2 linked regions of the Verminephrobacter eiseniae EF01-2 genome follow. The protein of the gene in region 2 interacts with the protein of the main gene of each other region in a pairwise test. Links are inferred from orthologs where the notes say so. Each region holds a gene or a part of one and is shown on either strand. Other genes may lie near its edges. The genes, in order: ftsZ and rlmN.

Evidence for each region.
Region 1: the proteins of rlmN (region 2) and ftsZ interact in binary tests that used the Escherichia coli proteins (3 or more experiments, as listed by UniProt). The link is inferred for Verminephrobacter eiseniae EF01-2 from one-to-one orthologs.

Annotation. Positions count from the first base shown.
Region 1 is NC_008786.1:5,063,656-5,072,323, forward strand. The notes cover bases 1,798-4,726. They hold ftsZ (cell division protein FtsZ), read left to right. Parts: upstream 1,798-2,605; coding sequence 2,606-3,847; downstream 3,848-4,726. Other genes in these bases: ftsA (cell division protein FtsA), read left to right, coding at 1,798-2,439; VEIS_RS22150 (LysR family transcriptional regulator), read right to left, coding at 3,890-4,726. Also shown: VEIS_RS22130 (D-alanine--D-alanine ligase), read left to right, coding at 1-324; VEIS_RS22135 (cell division protein FtsQ/DivIB), read left to right, coding at 327-1,205; more of ftsA, read left to right, coding at 1,207-1,797; more of VEIS_RS22150, read right to left, coding at 4,727-4,810; VEIS_RS22155 (5-oxoprolinase subunit PxpA), read left to right, coding at 5,029-5,808; VEIS_RS22160 (acetyl-CoA carboxylase), read left to right, coding at 5,865-6,110; VEIS_RS22165 (acetyl-CoA carboxylase biotin carboxylase subunit), read left to right, coding at 6,123-7,484; VEIS_RS22170 (5-oxoprolinase subunit B family protein), read left to right, coding at 7,509-8,444; VEIS_RS22175 (5-oxoprolinase subunit C family protein), read left to right, coding at 8,441-8,668. UniProt on the Escherichia coli protein: Essential cell division protein that forms a contractile ring structure (Z ring) at the future cell division site. The regulation of the ring assembly controls the timing and the location of cell division.
Region 2 is NC_008786.1:97,060-105,762, forward strand. The notes cover bases 2,025-4,988. They hold rlmN (23S rRNA (adenine(2503)-C(2))-methyltransferase RlmN), read right to left. Parts: upstream 4,113-4,988; coding sequence 2,937-4,112; downstream 2,025-2,936. Other genes in these bases: pilW (type IV pilus biogenesis/stability protein PilW), read right to left, coding at 2,025-2,781; ndk (nucleoside-diphosphate kinase), read right to left, coding at 4,126-4,551; VEIS_RS00435 (pseudouridine synthase), read right to left, coding at 4,671-4,988. Also shown: ispG (flavodoxin-dependent (E)-4-hydroxy-3-methylbut-2-enyl-diphosphate synthase), read right to left, coding at 1-1,059; VEIS_RS00415 (helix-turn-helix domain-containing protein), read right to left, coding at 1,059-1,931; more of pilW, read right to left, coding at 1,924-2,024; more of VEIS_RS00435, read right to left, coding at 4,989-6,233; SMC-Scp complex subunit ScpB, read right to left, coding at 6,233-6,883; VEIS_RS00445 (RluA family pseudouridine synthase), read right to left, coding at 7,138-8,172; VEIS_RS00450 (peptidoglycan DD-metalloendopeptidase family protein), read right to left, coding at 8,178-8,703.

The sequences.
Region 1 (8,668 bases), 5.0 Mb from region 2 along the record:
AAGTACTTCAGCGACGCCACCCGCTACCACTGCCCGAGCGGCCTGCCCGAGGCGCAAGAGCGCGCCATCGGGCGCCTGGCCGAGCAGGCTTTCAGCGCGCTGGGCTGCCGGGGCTGGGCGCGCGCCGACATCATGCTGCGCGCCAGCGACCAGCAGCCCTTTCTGCTGGAGATCAACACCGCGCCGGGCATGACGGACCACTCGCTGGTGCCGATGTCGGCGCGCGCGGCGGGCATCAGCTACGAAGACCTGTGCCTGCGCTTGCTGGCCATGGCCACGCTGGATACGCCGCCAGGCGCCTTGTCGGGAGCGGCCCGCGCATGACCATGACCGAGCCCCTGGCGCAACCGCTGGATGTCAAGTTGATGAACCTGACCGCCTCGGTCCTGTACCTGGGCTGCGCCCTGTGCGTGCTGGCAGCGCTGCTGTGGTGGCTGCTGCGCTACCCGGGCTTTGCCATTGCCCGCATCGTGGTGCAAGGGGAACTGGTGCACAACGATGCCGTGACCCTGCGCGCCAACGTGGCGCCGCATCTGGCGGGCAACTTTTTCACCGTCGACCTGCGCGCCGCGCGCGCGGCCTTCGAGCAAGCGCCCTGGGTGCGGCTGGCGCAGGTGCGGCGCTGGTATCCCGGCCGTTTGCTGGTGCAACTGCAAGAGCATGACGCGCTGGCGTACTGGGGGCCGGAGAGCGGCTCGGCGCTGGTCAACCGCCAGGGCGAGGTGTTCGAGGCCAACGTCGGCGATGTCGAGCCCGAGGGCCTGCCGCGCCTGCAAGGCCCGAGCGGCAGTTCGGCCCAGGTGCTGCAAATGCATGGCCTGCTGCAACCCGTATTCGAATCGCTGGGGCTGCGCCTGCAAGGGCTGGAACTGACCGGCCGTGGCGGCTGGCGCGCAACGCTGGACAACGAGGCCGTGGTCGAACTCGGCGGCGGCAGTGCGCCGCAGGTGCTGCAGCGCACGCAGCGCTTTACCCGCACGCTGGCGCAGGTGGCGGCGCAGTACGGCCGGCGCGTGAGCGCGCTGGAATCGGCCGATCTGCGGCATGTGGGCGGCTATGCGCTGCGTCTGCGCGGCGTCAGCACCGTCGGCCCCGAGGCGGGTACGCCGGGCCAGGTCCTGGCGGGTACGCCGAGCCAAGCCCTGGCGGGCACGCCGCGCCAGACCACGGCAGCGCACGACACAACCGACAAGGGCAGAAACTGATATGGCACGAGAACACAGCAAAGACGTGGTGGTCGGCCTGGACATAGGCACGGCCAAGGTCATGGTCGTGGTGGCCGAAGTCTTGCCGCAGGGCGAGCTCAAAATCGCCGGCCTGGGCGTGGCCCCGAGCAACGGCTTGAAGCGCGGCGTGGTCGTGAACATCGACGCCACCGTGCAAAGCATCCAGCAAGCGCTCAAGGAGGCCGAACTGATGGCCGACTGCAAGATCCAGCGCGTATACACCGGCATCACCGGCAGCCATATCCGGGGCCTCAATTCGAGCGGCATGGTGGCCGTCAAGGACAAGGAGGTCACCTCCGCCGACGTGGCGCGCGTGATCGAGACCGCCAAGGCCATCAACATCTCCAGCGACCAGCGCCTGCTGCTGGTCGAGCCGCAGGAATTCGTGATCGACGGGCAGGACGTGAAAGAGCCGATCGGCATGAGCGGCCTGCGCCTGGAGGCGAAAATCCACATCGTCACCGGCGCGCAAAGCGCGGCCGAGAACATCATCAAATGCGTGCGCCGCTGCGGGCTGGAAGTCGAGCAGCTGATGCTCAACCCGCTGGCATCGAGCCAGGCCGTGCTCACCGATGACGAGCGCGAGCTCGGCGTGGTGGTGGTGGACATCGGCGCGGGCACGACCGACGTGGCCATCTTCACCGGCGGCGCGATCCGCCACACGGCGGTGATCCCCATCGCCGGCGACCTGATCACCAGCGACATCGCGATGGCGCTGCGCACGCCGACCAAGGACGCCGAGGACATCAAGGTCGAAAGCGGCTGGGCCAAGCAACTGCTGGCCGACCCCGAGGCCCAGGTCGAAGTGCCGGGCCTGGGCGACCGCAGCCCGCGCATGCTGAGCCGGCAGGTGCTGGCCGGCGTGATCGACCCCCGGGTGGAAGAAATCTTTCGCCTGGTGCAAGAGGTGGTGCGCGAATCGGGCTACGAGGAAATGCTGTCCTCGGGCATCGTGCTCACCGGCGGCAGTTCGATGATGCCCGGCATGATCGAGCTGGGCGAAGACATCTTCCTCAAACCCGTGCGGCGCGGCATTCCCAAATACGCCGGCGCCCTGTCCGACATGGTGGCCCAGCCCCGCGCGGCGACCGTGATGGGCCTGCTCGAAGAAGCGCGCCTGGCCCGCCTGCGGGGCTTCAAGGTGGCGCAAAAAAGCGGCTCGATGAAAACCGCATTCGGGCGCTTCAAAGACTTCATCGTGGGGAATTTCTGACCATGCCGTCGCCTGTCTGGCTCCCTGCCCACCCGCACCGCCGCCGCCAGCACCGGGCGCCGCGCCAGCGCTGGCGCTGCAGCACCGGGCCGCCACGCCCGCGAACGACCGGCCACCCGATGCCCCTTCCCCCATTGGCTACGAATTTGAAAACCAGGAGCTTTCCATGACCATCCAAATGATTGACGTCGAAGAATTTCACCAAGGCACCCAGATCAAGGTAATCGGTGTCGGCGGCGGCGGCAGCAACGCCGTCGAGCACATGATCGAGCGCCATGTCCAGGGCGTGGAATTCATCTGCGCCAACACCGACGCGCAGGCGCTGACGCGCAGTTCGGCCCCGTGCACGATACAGCTCGGCGACAGCGGCCTGGGCGCAGGCAGCAAGCCCGACAAGGGCCGCGAAGCCGCCGAGGCCGCCATCGACAACATCCGGCAGGCGATTGGCGGCGCGCACATGCTGTTCATCACCGCCGGCATGGGCGGCGGCACCGGCACCGGAGCGGCGCCGGTGATCGCCCGCGTGGCCAAGGAAATGGGCATCCTCACCGTGGGCGTGGTCACCAAACCCTTCCAGTGGGAGGGCGGGCGCCGCATGGGCAACGCCGACAACGGCCTGGCCGACCTGCAAGCCAATGTCGATTCGCTGATCGTGGTGCTCAATGAAAAGCTGCTCGAAGTCCTGGGCGACGACATCACCCAGGAGCAAGCCTTCGCCCATGCCAACGACGTGCTCAAGAACGCCGTCGGCGGCATCGCCGAAATCATCAACGAGTACGGCCATGTGAACGTCGACTTCGAGGACGTGCGCACCGTGATGGGCGAGCCTGGCAAAGCCATGATGGGCACGGCCACCGCCAGCGGCCCGGACCGCGCCCGCATCGCCGCCGAGCACGCCGTGGCCTGCCCGTTGCTCGAAGGCATAGACCTGTCGGGCGCCCGGGGCGTGCTGGTGCTGGTCACCGCCACCAAGGCCAGCCTCAAACTGGCCGAGTCGCGCCTGGCGATGAGCACCATCAACGCCTACGCCGCGCCGGACGCGAATGTGATCTTCGGCGCCGCCTACGACGACAGCCTGGGCGAGGATATCCGCGTGACCGTGGTGGCCACCGGCCTGCCGCACCCGAACACCAAACGCCAGCCGATCACGGTGCTGCAAGGCGGCCTGCGCACCGGCACGGACAACCGGGCGCGCCCGATGTCGATGCAGACACCGGTGGCAGGACTGGGCAGCATGGCCACGGGCATGGCAGCAGGCAGCCGCTCGTCCACCGACTACGGCAGCATGTCGGTGCCCAGCGTCTGGCGCACCAACCGCTCCCAGGCCGCAGCCCGTGTCGATGCGCTGTCCTCCGGCGGCATGGACGACGCCGATATCCCGGCCTATTTGCGCAAGCAGGCCGATTGATGGCTGCCGGCCGAAGGCGCGCTTGGCGCGCGCGCGGCGTTTTCAGCGCGCGCGGCCCGGCGCGGTCGGCGCGGGCTCCAGGTACGACTGCCTGAAGTAGTCGCGAAAAGCCTGCATCGCGGGCTGGTGGGTCGCGCCGGTTTTCCAGGCCAGCCCCAACTCCATCGCGGGCACGGCGTCCTTGAGCGTGACGGTTTCTATGCGCCGGCCTTCGAGCGACCAGGGGCGGTACACCATGTCCGAAAGAATCGCCACGCCCAGGCCGTTGGCGACCATGCTGCGCACCGCCTCGACCGACGAGGTGCGCAGCCGGATCCTGGGTTGGTGCGCGGTTTTGCCCCAGTAGCGCAGCGCGCTGTAGGCGGCTTCGTCGACGGTCAGCATGATGTACGGCTCGCCGGCCACATCGGCGAGCGTGACCTGGTCGCGCTCGAGCAGCGGGTGCTTGGCGGGCAGCCAGAGCCGGCGCGGCGAGCCGAAGAAGGTCTCGGTGGAGATTTCGCTGTTGACCACATTCGCGGTGAGCAGCACGCCGAGGTCGTAGCGGTTGGTGATCAGGCCCTCTTCGATCATTTCGCGCTGCAACTCGTGCACCTTCACTTCGATCTGCGGATAGCGCTGCGTGAAGCGTTGCAGGTGATGGGGCAGGAAGTAACCGAGCACGGTGTAGGTGGCGGCGATGCTCAGCAGTCCGGCGACCGACGCCGCTTCGCGGGGCATGCGCATCGCATCATCGGCTGCGGCAAGCACGTTGTAGGCATGGCTGAGGAAGCGCCGTCCGGCATCCGTCAGTTCCACGCCTCTGGACTGGCGCACGAACAGCGGCTGGCCGAGCATTTCTTCGAGCTCGCGGATCGCCGAGGTGACGGCCGATGCCGAGACGTTCAGTTGCACCGCGGCCTCGGACACCCGGCCGAGTTCGGCGACCGCAGAGAAATACTTCAGTTGGCGAATGCTCAGCATGAACTCATGTTTTCAAGCGTTGTGGCATCCGATTTTCAGAATACAGAGGCCCTGATGGACCTGCGGCAAACCCTTGGCCTGGGCGGGCGGGCCGGATTTTCCTGCGCCACCGGGCGTGATCGCGGAATTTCAGATACCTGACGGGTTGAAAATAGAACTGTTCGATGCCGCATCCGGCGGCTAATCTTGCGTCCTGGTTGAACGCAACGAGACCCCCCATGAAGCAGTGCATCGACTTGAACTCCGATATGGGCGAAGGCTTTGGCCCCTGGCGGATCGGTGACGGCATCGATGAGCAGATCATGCCGCTGATCAGTTCGGCCAACATCGCCACCGGCTTTCACGCGGGGGACCCGGGCACCATGCACAGAACCGTCGCGCTGGCCAAGGTGCATGGCGTCGGGGTCGGCGCCCACCCGGGGTTGCGCGACCTGGTTGGATTCGGTCGCCGCCATATCGACATCCCCGCCCCCGAACTGGTCAACGACATCATTTACCAGTTGGGCGCGCTCAGGGAGTTCGCGCGCCTGGCGGGCCTGCATTTGCAGCACATCAAGCCGCATGGCGCGCTGTACATGCACGCCGCGCGCGACGAAGCGCTGGCGCGGGCGCTGGTGGGCGCGCTGCAACTGACCGAACCCGGCCTGAGCCTGTATTGCATGGAGCAGTCGGTGACCTACCGCGTGGCGCGCGCGATGGGCCAGCCGGTGGTGCGCGAGTTCTATGCCGATCGCGACTACGACGCCACAGGCTCGATCGTGTTCACGCGGCGCACCGGGCGGCTCGACCCGCGCACCGTGGCCGACAAGGTGGTGCGCGCCTGCGTCGAGGGCCGGGTGCGCACGGTGCAGGGGGGCGATATCGCCATCGGCTTCGACTCGGTGTGCATCCACAGCGACACCCCGGGTGCGCTCGAACTTCTGCAGGCCCTGCGCCAGGCTTTGGCCGACAACGCCATCCGGGTCGCCGCCCTGCCGGAAGTTCTTCAAACCGCCTGAGCCGGCGACCACGGCGGCCCAGCGCGCCCCAAGCAACCACCACCGGAGCACCCACCATGCCGCAGATCGAAGTCCTGTCCCCGTTGCCCGGGATCTTCTACCGCCAGGCTGCGCCGGACGCGCCACCCTATGTCACCGAAGGCAGCCGCGTGCGCGTCGGCGATGTGCTCGGGCTGATCGAAGTGATGAAGCAGTTCAGCGAAGTGAGCGCCGAGGTGGACGGCGCCGTGCTGCGCTTTGCCGTCGGCAACGGCGATGCGGTGGAGCCGGGCCAGACGCTGCTGTTCATCGAAACCCCGTGAGCGCGCAAGACCATGAAGCCGGCCTTTGACACCTTGCTGGTCGCCAATCGCGGCGAGATCGCCGTGCGCATCATCCGCGCCGCGCGCGAGTTGGGCCTCAGGACGGTGGCCGTTTTCAGCGATGCCGATGCGGGCAGCCTGCCGACCCGGCTGGCCGACCAGGCGGTGCCCATCGGCCCGGCGCAGGCGGGCAAGAGCTATCTGAATGTCGCGGCGCTCCTGAACGCGGCCCGGTCGGTCGGTGCGGGGGCAATCCATCCCGGCTACGGCTTCCTGTCGGAAAACGCCGCCTTCGCCGAAGCAGTCACTGCGGCCGGCCTGGTGTTTGTCGGGCCTGGCGCCGCTGCGATCCGCACGATGGGCGACAAGGCGGCGGCCCGCCTGGCCGCGCAGCGCGCCGGCGTGGCGACCGTGCCGGGCAGCGCCGGCGCGGTGGACGGGATCGAGGAGGCGCTCCGCATTGCCGGCGACATTGGCTACCCGGTGCTGATCAAGGCCAGCGCGGGCGGCGGCGGGCGCGGCATCCACATCGCCGGCGATGCGAGCGAATTGCGCCAGGAACTGGGCCGGGCGCAGGCGCAGGCCAAAGCGGCCTTCGGCGACGCTGCGGTCTACCTGGAGCGCTTCATCCGGCAGGCCCGGCATATCGAGGTGCAGATCCTCGGCGACGGCAAGCGCGTCGTGCATTGCTTTGAGCGGGAATGCTCGTTGCAGCGCCGGCGCCAGAAAATCTGGGAAGAAGCGCCATGCGCCGCCATTGACGCGGCGACGCGCCAGGCGCTGTGCGACAGCGCGCTCGCGCTGGCCCGCGCGGTGGACTACAGCGGCGCCGGCACGCTGGAGTATTTGTACGACGAAGACACGCGCGCGTTTTTCTTCATCGAGATGAATACGCGCATACAGGTCGAGCATCCGGTCACGGAGATGGTGACCGGCGTCGATCTGGTCAAAGAAATGCTGCGCATCGCGCTCGGCGAGCCACTGCGCTTGCAGCAAAGCGACATTGCCCTGCGCGGCGCCGCCATCGAGGTGCGCATCAATGCCGAGAACCCGGCCAGAAACTTCATGCCCTGCCCGGGAACCTTGTCGTCGCTGCAAGTTCCGGGCGGCCCCGGCGTGCGCTTTGACAGCATGCTTTTTCCCGGCTGCCGGGTGCCGGCGTTTTACGACTCGCTGCTGGCCAAGTTGATCGTGCACGACGAGAACCGCCCGGCCGCGCTCGCGCGCCTGGAGCGCGCGCTCGACGAACTGGGCACCGAAGGGCTGACGACCACGCAGGGCCTGCACCAAAAGCTGGTGCGCGACCCGCAGGTGCGCGCCGGGCAATTGCACACCGGCTTCCTGGAAGCCTGGCTCGCCGCCCATCCGATGTGAAACCCCTTATCGCAGGATCAGGCCATGACCCCATCGACTCCATCGACTCCATCGACCCCCTCGACCCGATTGCCCCCGGCCCGCTACACCTTCGGCGGTGACGAGCACCTGTTCGTCGAGATCAGCCAGGAGATGTCGCTGCCGGCCTTCTTCAAAGGGATGGCGCTGACCACTGCGTTGAGCCAGCGCCGCATCGCCGGTGTCACCGAAGTCTGCCCGGCCAATGCCTCGTACCTGGTGCGCTTCGACCCGGACCAGATCGCGCCGAACCGATTGCTCGAGGTGCTCGAAGGCATCGAAGCCACGGCCGACGCTGCCGACATGGCGCTCGATACCCGCATCATCGAGCTGCCGGTGCTCTACGACGACCCGTGGACCCATGAGTGCCTGATGCGTTTTCGCGAACGCCACCAAGACCCGGCCAGCACCGACATCGAGTACGCCGCGCGGACCAACGGACACCGCAGCGTGGCGGACTTCATTGCCGCGCATTCGGGCGCGCCCTGGTTCGTCTCCATGGTCGGCTTCGTCGCCGGGTTGCCGTTTCTGTTTCAGATGGTCGAACGCGAGCGCCAGATCGAAGTGCCCAAGTACCTGCGCCCCCGAACCGACACGCCCCGGCTGACGCTGGGCCATGGCGGCTGTTTCGGCTGCGTGTATTCGGTGCGCGGAGCCGGCGGCTATCAGATGTTTGGCGTCACGCCGGCGCCGATCTTCGATCCCGAGCGGCGGCTGGCCTATCTGAAGGAGATGATGGTGTTCTTTCGCCCTGGCGACATCGTCAAGTGGCGCGCAATCACGCGCGCAGAGTACGAGCGCGACTGCGCCGCCGTCGAGGCCGGCACGTTTGACCTGCGCATCCGGCCGGTGCGGTTTTCATTGCAGCGCTTTCTGGCCGACCCCGACGGCTACAACGCCGGCCTGATCGCCAGCCTGCGCAGCCAAGGAGCATCAGCATGAGCGCCGCACGGCCGCCCGAAGGCGAAGGTGCTCCCGTGGGCATCGAGGTCATCGAGCCGGGGCTGGCGACAACGGTGCAAGACCTGGGGCGGCCGGGCTACTACCACCTGGGCATACCGCAATCGGGTGCGCTCGACCAATACGCGCTGCGGCTGGCGAACCTGCTGGTCGCCAACGATGAAACGGCAGCGGCGCTGGAATGCACGCTGCTGGCGCCACGGCTG
Region 2 (8,703 bases):
CCGGTCACGCAAAAAGTCATCGATCTGCTTGGCCAGGTCCTGGAACAGGGTGCTCGTGGTGCGGCCGCAGCCGGGGCAGGCCGTGACGCTGGGCACAAAGGCGCGCAGGCCCAGCGCTTGCAGGATTTCAGTGGCGACCAGCACCTCCTGCGCGCGCGCCTGCCCGGGCTGAGGGGTCAAGGACACGCGGATGGTGTCGCCTATCCCCTCTTGCAGCAGCACCGCCAATGCGGCCGTCGAGGCCACGGTTCCCTTGGTCGCCATGCCGGCTTCGGTCAGCCCCAGATGCAGCGCGTAGTCGCAGCGGCGCGCCAATGCGCGGTACACGGCGATCAGGTCCTGAACCCCGCTGAGCTTGCACGACAGGATGATCTGGTCGCCATCGAGGCCCATCGCCTCGGCCCGGCGCGCAGACCCGATCGCCGAGCTGATCAGCGCCTCGTACATCACCTGGCGCAGTTGCCATGGCACGCTGCGGCGGCTGTTGGCATCCATCAGATCGGCCAGCAAATCCTGGTCCAGGCTGCCCCAATTGACACCGATGCGCACCGCCTTGTTCCAGCGCAGCGCGGCATCGATCATCTGACCGAACTGCTTGTCGTGCTTGTCGCCCCGGCCCACGTTGCCCGGGTTGATGCGGTATTTGGAAAGGGCCTGGGCACAGGCCGGAAAATCGGTCAGCAAACGGTGCCCGTTGTAATGGAAATCCCCGATCAAAGGCACGCTCTCGCCCATCTTGTCGAGCTGCTCGCGGATATGGGGCACGGCCGCTGCGGCTTCCGGGGTGTTGACCGTGATCCGGACCAATTCGGAGCCGGCCTGCGCCAGTTCCTTGACCTGGATCGCGGTGGCGATGGCATCGACGGTGTCGGTATTGGTCATCGACTGCACGCGCACCGGGGCCGCGCCACCGACGGTGACGAGCCGCGCCCCCCAGGCCAGGGTGGCCTGGCGCGCGCGACGGGGCAACGGGGCCGCGATCGCCACCGGCGCGTCGTCGCGGCAGGGGGCATCGCAGGCGCCAGGAGTGGTGTCGAGGAGGTCGCGGGTGTTGGCCATTATTTCACCTCGAAACGAGCGACGTTGTCGCGCGCGACAGCCCGCAGATCGAAAGGATTGCCACGCACCAACGCCTCCGTGCCATCGGCGCGGCCGACCACCACCGACAGCGGGGTGGGCGCAGCCACCGACACCGACTCGCCTGCGGACAGCGTGCGCTGCAAAGCCAGCGCTCCGGTGGCGTCCCGCACCTGAACCCAGGACTGGCTGCGGGCGCGCAATACCAGCAGTTGGGCCGACCCGGCCCCGGCCCCCGCCCCGGCCGCCACCTGGGCAGCGGTCGCCGACGCTGGGGCCATTGCCGCCGAAGAATGAACGGCCGCGCTCCCGGCCATGCCTGCGGCCGGCGGCTCGGGCACGGCCGCCATGTCCGAGGCCGCCGTCGGCGCCTGCGCAGCAGGGTCCGCAGCAGAGCCGGTGGTCGCCGGAGCGTCGGCAGGCGCCGGGGTGACGCCAGCGTCGGGCGGATGGCGCGGGTAGAAAAACAGCAGCAAGGCCCCCAGCAGCAAGGCCAGCACGACCAGGATCACCGAGCGCGAGGCCGAGCCCGGGAAGGCGGTTGCAGAGGCGGCGCTGCTCTTGACCGGCGCATTGATCCCGGCGCCGTTGGCAGACAGGCGCGGCAGGTTTTGCGGGAGCAACGCAAGCACCGGCGCCGCATCCACCTTCAGTGTCCGGCAAACACTGGCTGCCAGCGCGCGCACGAACACGGTATCGGTGAGCACGGAATGATCGTCGGCCTCCAGCGCTTCGAGCTTGCTGACCGGGACTTTCAAGATCCCCGCCAAGGCCGCAATGTGCATGCCGGATGCCTCGCGGGCCTGGCGCAGCAAGCCACCGGCCGTGGCCTGGCCGTCGGCCGCCTCAGTCATTGAAAGCCCCGCGCTCGTAAGCCCCGAGCTCACTCGAATCGGGAAACCGCTTGCGCAATTGATCGGCCAGTTGCCGCATGGCCACGGAGTCCCCCAGCGCGTGCTCCACCTTGATGCCCAGCCACAGCGACTCGGCGTTGGCAAACTCGCTGTTGTTCAGGCGGCGTATGTAAAACTGCGCCCGGGTCAGTTCATTGCGCCGCAGCAAAAGGGCCGCGAGGTGGTAACCCACCACCGGGTTGGCGGCATCGAATTCATAGGATTTCAGAAAAGACTGCTCGGCCTCGGCCAATTGCCCGGCGCCGGACTGGCACAGCCCGCGCGTCATCAGCGTCTTGCCGCGCGCGGTGTAGGCCGGGTTGGCAATCGCGCGGGCAAAGTACTGGTCGGCTTGCAGGTACTTGTGCTGCTGGCACAGCAGCCAGCCGTAGTTGTGCAGCAAGCTGGGGTCCTGCCCGCGCAACGCCAGCGCACGGCGGAAACTGTCATCGGCCTGCGGGAAATCACTCAGCCCCATGTAAATCAGGCCGCGCAGGTTGTAGGCATCGGCATACTCCGGGTCTGCCGCCAGGGCCTGCTTGACTTCGTCGAGCGCAACGGCGGCCTGCCCGGTCTCGAAATAATTGGCCGCCAGTTCCAGCCGGAGACGGGCGCGGCGCCTGTTTTCCGGCTCGTCCGAGGGGGTGATCAAGCCGGCATCGGCATTGCTGACGACCCCCTGGCTGCTGCGGCTTGCGCAGCCGGCAAGTGCCGCCACACAGACCATTGCCAGCGCTGCGAGCACTGCGCCACATGCCGTGAATGTCCGATGACCCCGATGCGGCCAATGACCTGTCAATCCTGCCACCATATAGTGCCTCCTTGATCGCTCCGCAATTCATGCCATCCATCGGACTCACCACGAAAGGCTGGATGGCGCCGTTCTCGCACTTCACAGCGGCCAAGGGTGCGCGCCCCAAAGGAAACCGGTATGCGCTCATGTGTAAGACGCATAGGGTCATGCCGCTAAATCGATTCTCCGCATCCAATCACCCCTGCTGCTGACGGCTCAGCCCGGCGGCTGGAGTTGAGCTGGAGTTGAAGTTGCATTGTGCGCTGCTTTGCCATGCGCTCGGCGACCCGGGTGCGGTCCCTGACATCCCCGGCCAACTGGCCGCAGGCAGCGGCGATGTCATCCCCCCGGGTCTTGCGCACGGTGGTGACGATGCCCGCAGCGCCCAGGACCTGGGCAAAAGCCAGGATCTGATCGTGCGCCGACCGCAACAGCCCCGAGGCGGGGAATGGATTGAAAGGGATGAGGTTGAACTTGCAGCGGATTGCCGCGCGCCCGACCAGTTCGACCAGTTGCCGGGCGTGCCCGATCTGGTCGTTGACGCCATCGAGCATGCAGTACTCGAACGTGATGAAGTCCCGGGGCGCATGCGCCAGGTAGCGCTTGCAGGCTTGCAGCAGTTCGTCGATCGGGTACTTGCGGTTGAGCGGCACCAGTTGGTCGCGCAGCGCATCGTTCGGGGCATGCAGGGAAACCGCCAAGGCCACGGGGCAGTCCCGGGCCAGGCGGTCGATCATCGGCACCACGCCCGAGGTCGAGACCGTCACACGCCGGCGCGACAGGCCATAGCCATGGTCATCGAGCATCACGCGCAGCGCGGGCAGCAGCGCTGCAAGGTTTTGCAGCGGCTCGCCCATGCCCATCATGACCAGGTTGGAGATCACCCGGTCTTCGGTCTTCAGGCGCCGGCGCAGCGCATGCTCGGCAAACCACAGTTGCGCAATGATCTCGCCGCTGCTCAGATTCCTGCTGAAGCCCTGGTGCCCGGTGGAGCAAAAACGGCAGCCCACCGCGCACCCGGCCTGCGAAGACACGCACAGCGTGCCGCGCTCATCTTCGGGGATGAACACGGCCTCGACGGCGTTGCCGGCGCCCACGTCGAACAACCACTTGACGCTCCCGTCCGCCGATGCCTGCCCGGAAATGACCGGCGGGGCCTGCACCCGCGCACAGCCCTTGAGCTTGTCGCGCAAGGCCCGGGCCAAGTCGCTCATGGCGTCGAAGTCGCTGGCGCCGCGCTGGTGAATCCAGCGAAACAACTGGGTCGCGCGAAACCGCTTCTCGCCGAGGCGCGCGCAAAAATCGGCCAGTCCGTCGCGGTCGAACTCCAGCAGGTTGGTCGTGCTCATTGCGGGGGCTGGTTCACCGCGGGTAGATGTTCAGGCCGGGGAAGAAGAACGCCACTTCGGCCTGCGCCGTTTCAGCGGCGTCCGAGCCATGCACTGCGTTGGCGTCGATGCTGTCCGCGAAGTCGGCGCGGATGGTGCCGGTTTGCGCCTTCTTGGGGTCGGTGGCGCCCATCAGTTCACGGTTCTTGAGCACCGCGTTTTCGCCTTCCAGCACCTGGACCATCACCGGGCCGGAGATCATGAATTCCACCAAGTCCTTGAAGAAAGGACGCTCCTTGTGCACTGCGTAGAACCGCTCGGCTTCCGGACGCGCCAGATGCACCATGCGCGCCGCCACGATTTTCAGGCCGGCAGCCTCGAAACGGGCGTAGATCTGGCCGATGACGTTCTTTGCCACTGCGTCGGGTTTGATGATGGAGAGTGTGCGTTCGATCGCCATGTTGGTTTCCTGACATTGTGTGTTGCAGTGATGCATTTCGTCCGCCGGATGTCCGCCGAACAAAGGGCGCGATTCTAACCGTGCCAGCCCCTGGTTTGAACTCTGCTGCCGCCTTCGGCTCAGCGCCCGCCGCCTCCGCGCCGAGGCCCCGCGCCTGCCGGGCGGCGTTTGCTCTGGCGCAGCCTGGACAGGCTGTCGCCACCGATATAACCCACGCTGGTCTGCATCGGGTCGGGTTGGGCCGCTGCGCGCGGGCCGGCATGGTTGCCACCGGCCCCCACGCCCTGCCCGCCGCCATCGCGGCGCGGGTTCTGCGCGCGCGCGCCGGCGGCAGGCCCCTGCGGCGACCGGCCGCGTCGCGGCCCGTTGCCCATCGGGGGGCCGCTGCGCTCGCGCTGCTTGCCCGCGCGCGCATCCGTCGGCGTGCGCGTGGACAGTGCTGGCGCGCGCGCGCCAGCGGCCTGCGCCAGTGCCCGGATGTCGCGCTCGTCGAGCTCCAGCCAGGTCCCGCGCTTGAGGCCGCGCGGCAATACCATCGCGCCGTAACGGATGCGGATCAGGCGGCTGACGGCATGGCCGACCGCTTCCAACATGCGGCGCACTTCACGGTTGCGCCCTTCGGCAATGGTGACCCGGTACCAGCAGTTGGCGCCTTCCCCGCCGCCATCTTCGATGGTGCCGAAAGATGCGATGCCGTCATCGAGCCGCACGCCGTCCAGCAGTTTTTGCTTTTCTTCGTTGCTCAGCGCGCCCAGGACCCGCACCGCGTACTCGCGCTCCAGTCCGAAGCGCGGGTGCATCAACTGGTTGGCCAGTTCGCCGGAACTGGTCAGCAGCAGCAAGCCTTCGGTGTTCAGGTCCAGCCGCCCCACCGATTGCCACTTGCCCTGCACCAGGCGCGGCAGCCTGCGAAAGACGGTCGGCCGGTTGTGCGGGTCGTCGTGCGACACGACCTCGCCGACCGGCTTGTGGTAGGCGATCACACGCGCCGGTGGCGGATCGATGCGGTAGCGAATCGGCTTGCCGTTGACCTTGACCTGGTCGCCGAACTGTATCCGCTGCCCGATATGCGCCGGCTCGTTGTTCACCGAGATGCGCCCCTCCAGAATCAGCTGCTCCATCTCCAGCCGCGAGCCTAGCCCGGCCTGGGCCAGCACCTTGTGCAGTTTGGGCGTTTCCACCTGCGGCAGCAGCACCCGCTTGGGGGGCGGCAGGTCGCTCGCGGCATCGTCGGCATCGAACCGGCCCGATACCACATCGGCCAGCCGATAGCCCTCGACCGCAATCGCCGCCGGCCTGCGCGGGCCTGGGGGACGCGGCCTGCCCCTGGAGGCACCGGGTTCGGCCGGATGGTGACGCTCGCGTTGCGCGCCAGCCTCTGCGCTGGCGGCCGTTGGCTCGGCCGGCCCGTCGACCGCGGCCAGCGGCGGCCCGGCTTGTTGCCGGGTGGCGGCTGTGTCCGCTGGCGGGTCGTGCGCCGTGTGCGTTTCCCGGCCTTGCGCTGCACATGCCGTTTCCTGGCCGGGCGCCGTGCGTGTCGTTTCCTGGCCTTGCGCTGCGCTCGTCGTTGTTTCCTGGCCGCGCGCTGTGCTCGTCGTTGTTTCCTGGCCGCGCGCTGCGTGCGCGGGGGCACTGCCAGGCTGCGCAGCGGCTGCCGGAGTGTCTGGGGTCGTGTCGTTCATCAAGTGCTTTCCTGGATGCCTGCCGGGGCATCCACATGCTCGTTCCGAAAAAGATCCTCGGCAGGCGCCGGCTCCGCCTCTGGTGCGATCAGGCCCCGGGCTGCGGCGGCCATCGCGGCGAGCACATCCGTGTCGCCCGAGGGGTCGTCGAGCACCGGCAACTGGTCGAGCGACTGTAGTCCCAGGTCGTCCAGAAACTGGCGCGTGGTGGCAAACAGCGCCGGGCGCCCTACGCTGTCCCGGTGCCCTATCACTTCCACCCAGCCCCGGTCCTCCAATTGCTTGATGGTCAGGCTGTTGACCGCCACCCCGCGTATGTCTTCGATGTCACCGCGCGTGACCGGCTGGCGGTAGGCCATGATGGCCAGCGTCTCCAGCGTCGCCCGCGTATAGCGCGGCGGCTTTTCGGGGTGCAGCCGGTCCAGGTACTCGCGCATTTGCGGGCGGCTCTGAAAACGCCACCCGCTCGCTACCTGGACCAACTCCACCCCGCGCTGCGCCCAGTCCAGTTGCAACTCCTGCAGCAGCACTTTGAGCGTGTCGGCCCCCAGCGCGTCGTTGAACAGCACCCGCAGCTCGCGCAAAGGCACGGGCTGCGGCGCGCAGATCAGCGCCGTTTCGAGGATCCGTTTGGCATCCACCGTGTTCATGGTTTGGCGATTCCTGGAAAGTGGCCACGCATTGCAGCCGGCGGCACATCAGACAAAACAACAGCAGGGGCCCATCGAATCAATGGGGCGAAGTGGCAAGCCAGGCAAACGGCGCGGCGCGCCATGCCGGGGTGCAGACAGCACGCAAACAGCGCGTCGGGGCTTGGCGCGATGGGCGTTGCGTCTTCGGGTCGGGGGCCTGTATCGGCCATGCCGGGCTCGATCCCAGATCGGGCACGGGGCCTTGGCAGCCGTCAGCGGGCATTGTAGCCCAGCCCCCACGACGACAGGGCTTGCTGCATGTCTTGCGGAACCTCGGCATGAAACTGTAGCGCCTGGCCCGTCGCCGGGTGCACGAATGCCAGCCGCTCGGCGTGCAGCGCCTGGCGTTGCAGCGCTCCCAGCGGCGCGCCGCCGTACAGGCCATCGCCGACCAGCGGGTGTTGCAACGAGGCCATATGCACCCGAATCTGGTGGGTTCGCCCGGTGTGCAGGCGGCACTGCAGCCAGCAGCCCTGCGGCGTTGCGTCCAGGCACAGGACATCGGTGCGCGCGCACTTGCCCGCATGGCGCGCCAAGTCCACCACCGCCATCCGCAGGCGGTTGCGCGGATCGCGCCCGATCGGGGCCTGCACGGAGCGGCTGCGAGGCCCGCTCCAGGCGCCATGCGCCAGCGCAAGGTATTGGCGCTGGACCTGGCGCCGGGCAATCTGCGCCACCAATGCGTCCATCGTGGCACGGTCCCGGGCAACGACCATCAGGCCGCTGGTGTCCTTGTCCAGCCGATGGACGATGCCGGCCCGTGGCAGCAGCAGCGCGTTGGCGTCGCGCGCCAGCAGGCCGTTGAGCAAGGTGGCGCTCCAGTGGCCGGGCGCCGGATGGACCACCAGGCCCGCCGGTTTGTTCAGCACCAGCAGGTGGGCATCCTCGTAGACCACATCGATGTCCATCGGCTGCGGCCTGAAGGCCTGGCTTTGCACCGTGGGCCGCATTTCCAGCACCACCCGGTCGCCGGCGTTGACGCGGCTGGCGGCTTTGCGCACCGGCCGGCCGTTGAGGCTGACCCCTCCTTGCGCCAGCAACTGCTGCAAATAGCTGCGGGAAAACTCCGGCACCAGTTCCACCAGCGCCCGATCGATCCGGGCGGCATGCTGGCGCGCCCCGATCTGCATCTGGCGCAGTTCGCCGTCGGCCTCATCGGCAGGCTCCAGCAGATCATCACCCGCGCCGGCCGGTTCCCCGAGTTCCCCGCAGACAGGGGCCTTGCCGTCGGGCGGACTGTGCGGCATCGTGCTCAGCGGGCAGGCAGGTAGCGCGACGGGTCGACCGGCCGGCCGTTGCGGCGGATCTCGAAGTGCAGCTTGACGCGGTCTGCATCGGTATCGCCCATTTCGGCGATTTTTTGCCCCTTGCGCACGGTCTGCTCCTCCTGCACCTGCAAGCTGCGGTTGTGCGCGTATGCCGTCAGGAAGGTGTTGTTGTGCTTGAGGATGATCAGATTGCCATAGCCGCGGATGGCCGATCCGGCATACACCACGCGCCCATCTGCGGCCGCCAGCACCGGATCGCCCGCCTTGCCGGCGATGTCATAGCCCTTGTTGCGCACCTCGTGAAAGCCGGCGATCAATGCGCCCTGCGCCGGCCAGATCAGGCTCAGATCGTCTTCGGCTGCGGGGGTCGGCGTGGCGGGGGCCGCTGCCACGATCGTCGCGCCGGGGGCCGGGGCCGCAGCGGGCGTCGCGGCGGGGGCCGTGGCGGAGGCAGCGCCTGCGGGGGCCATGGCGGGCGTCGTGGGCACCACCGTCGAGGAAGTCACCGGT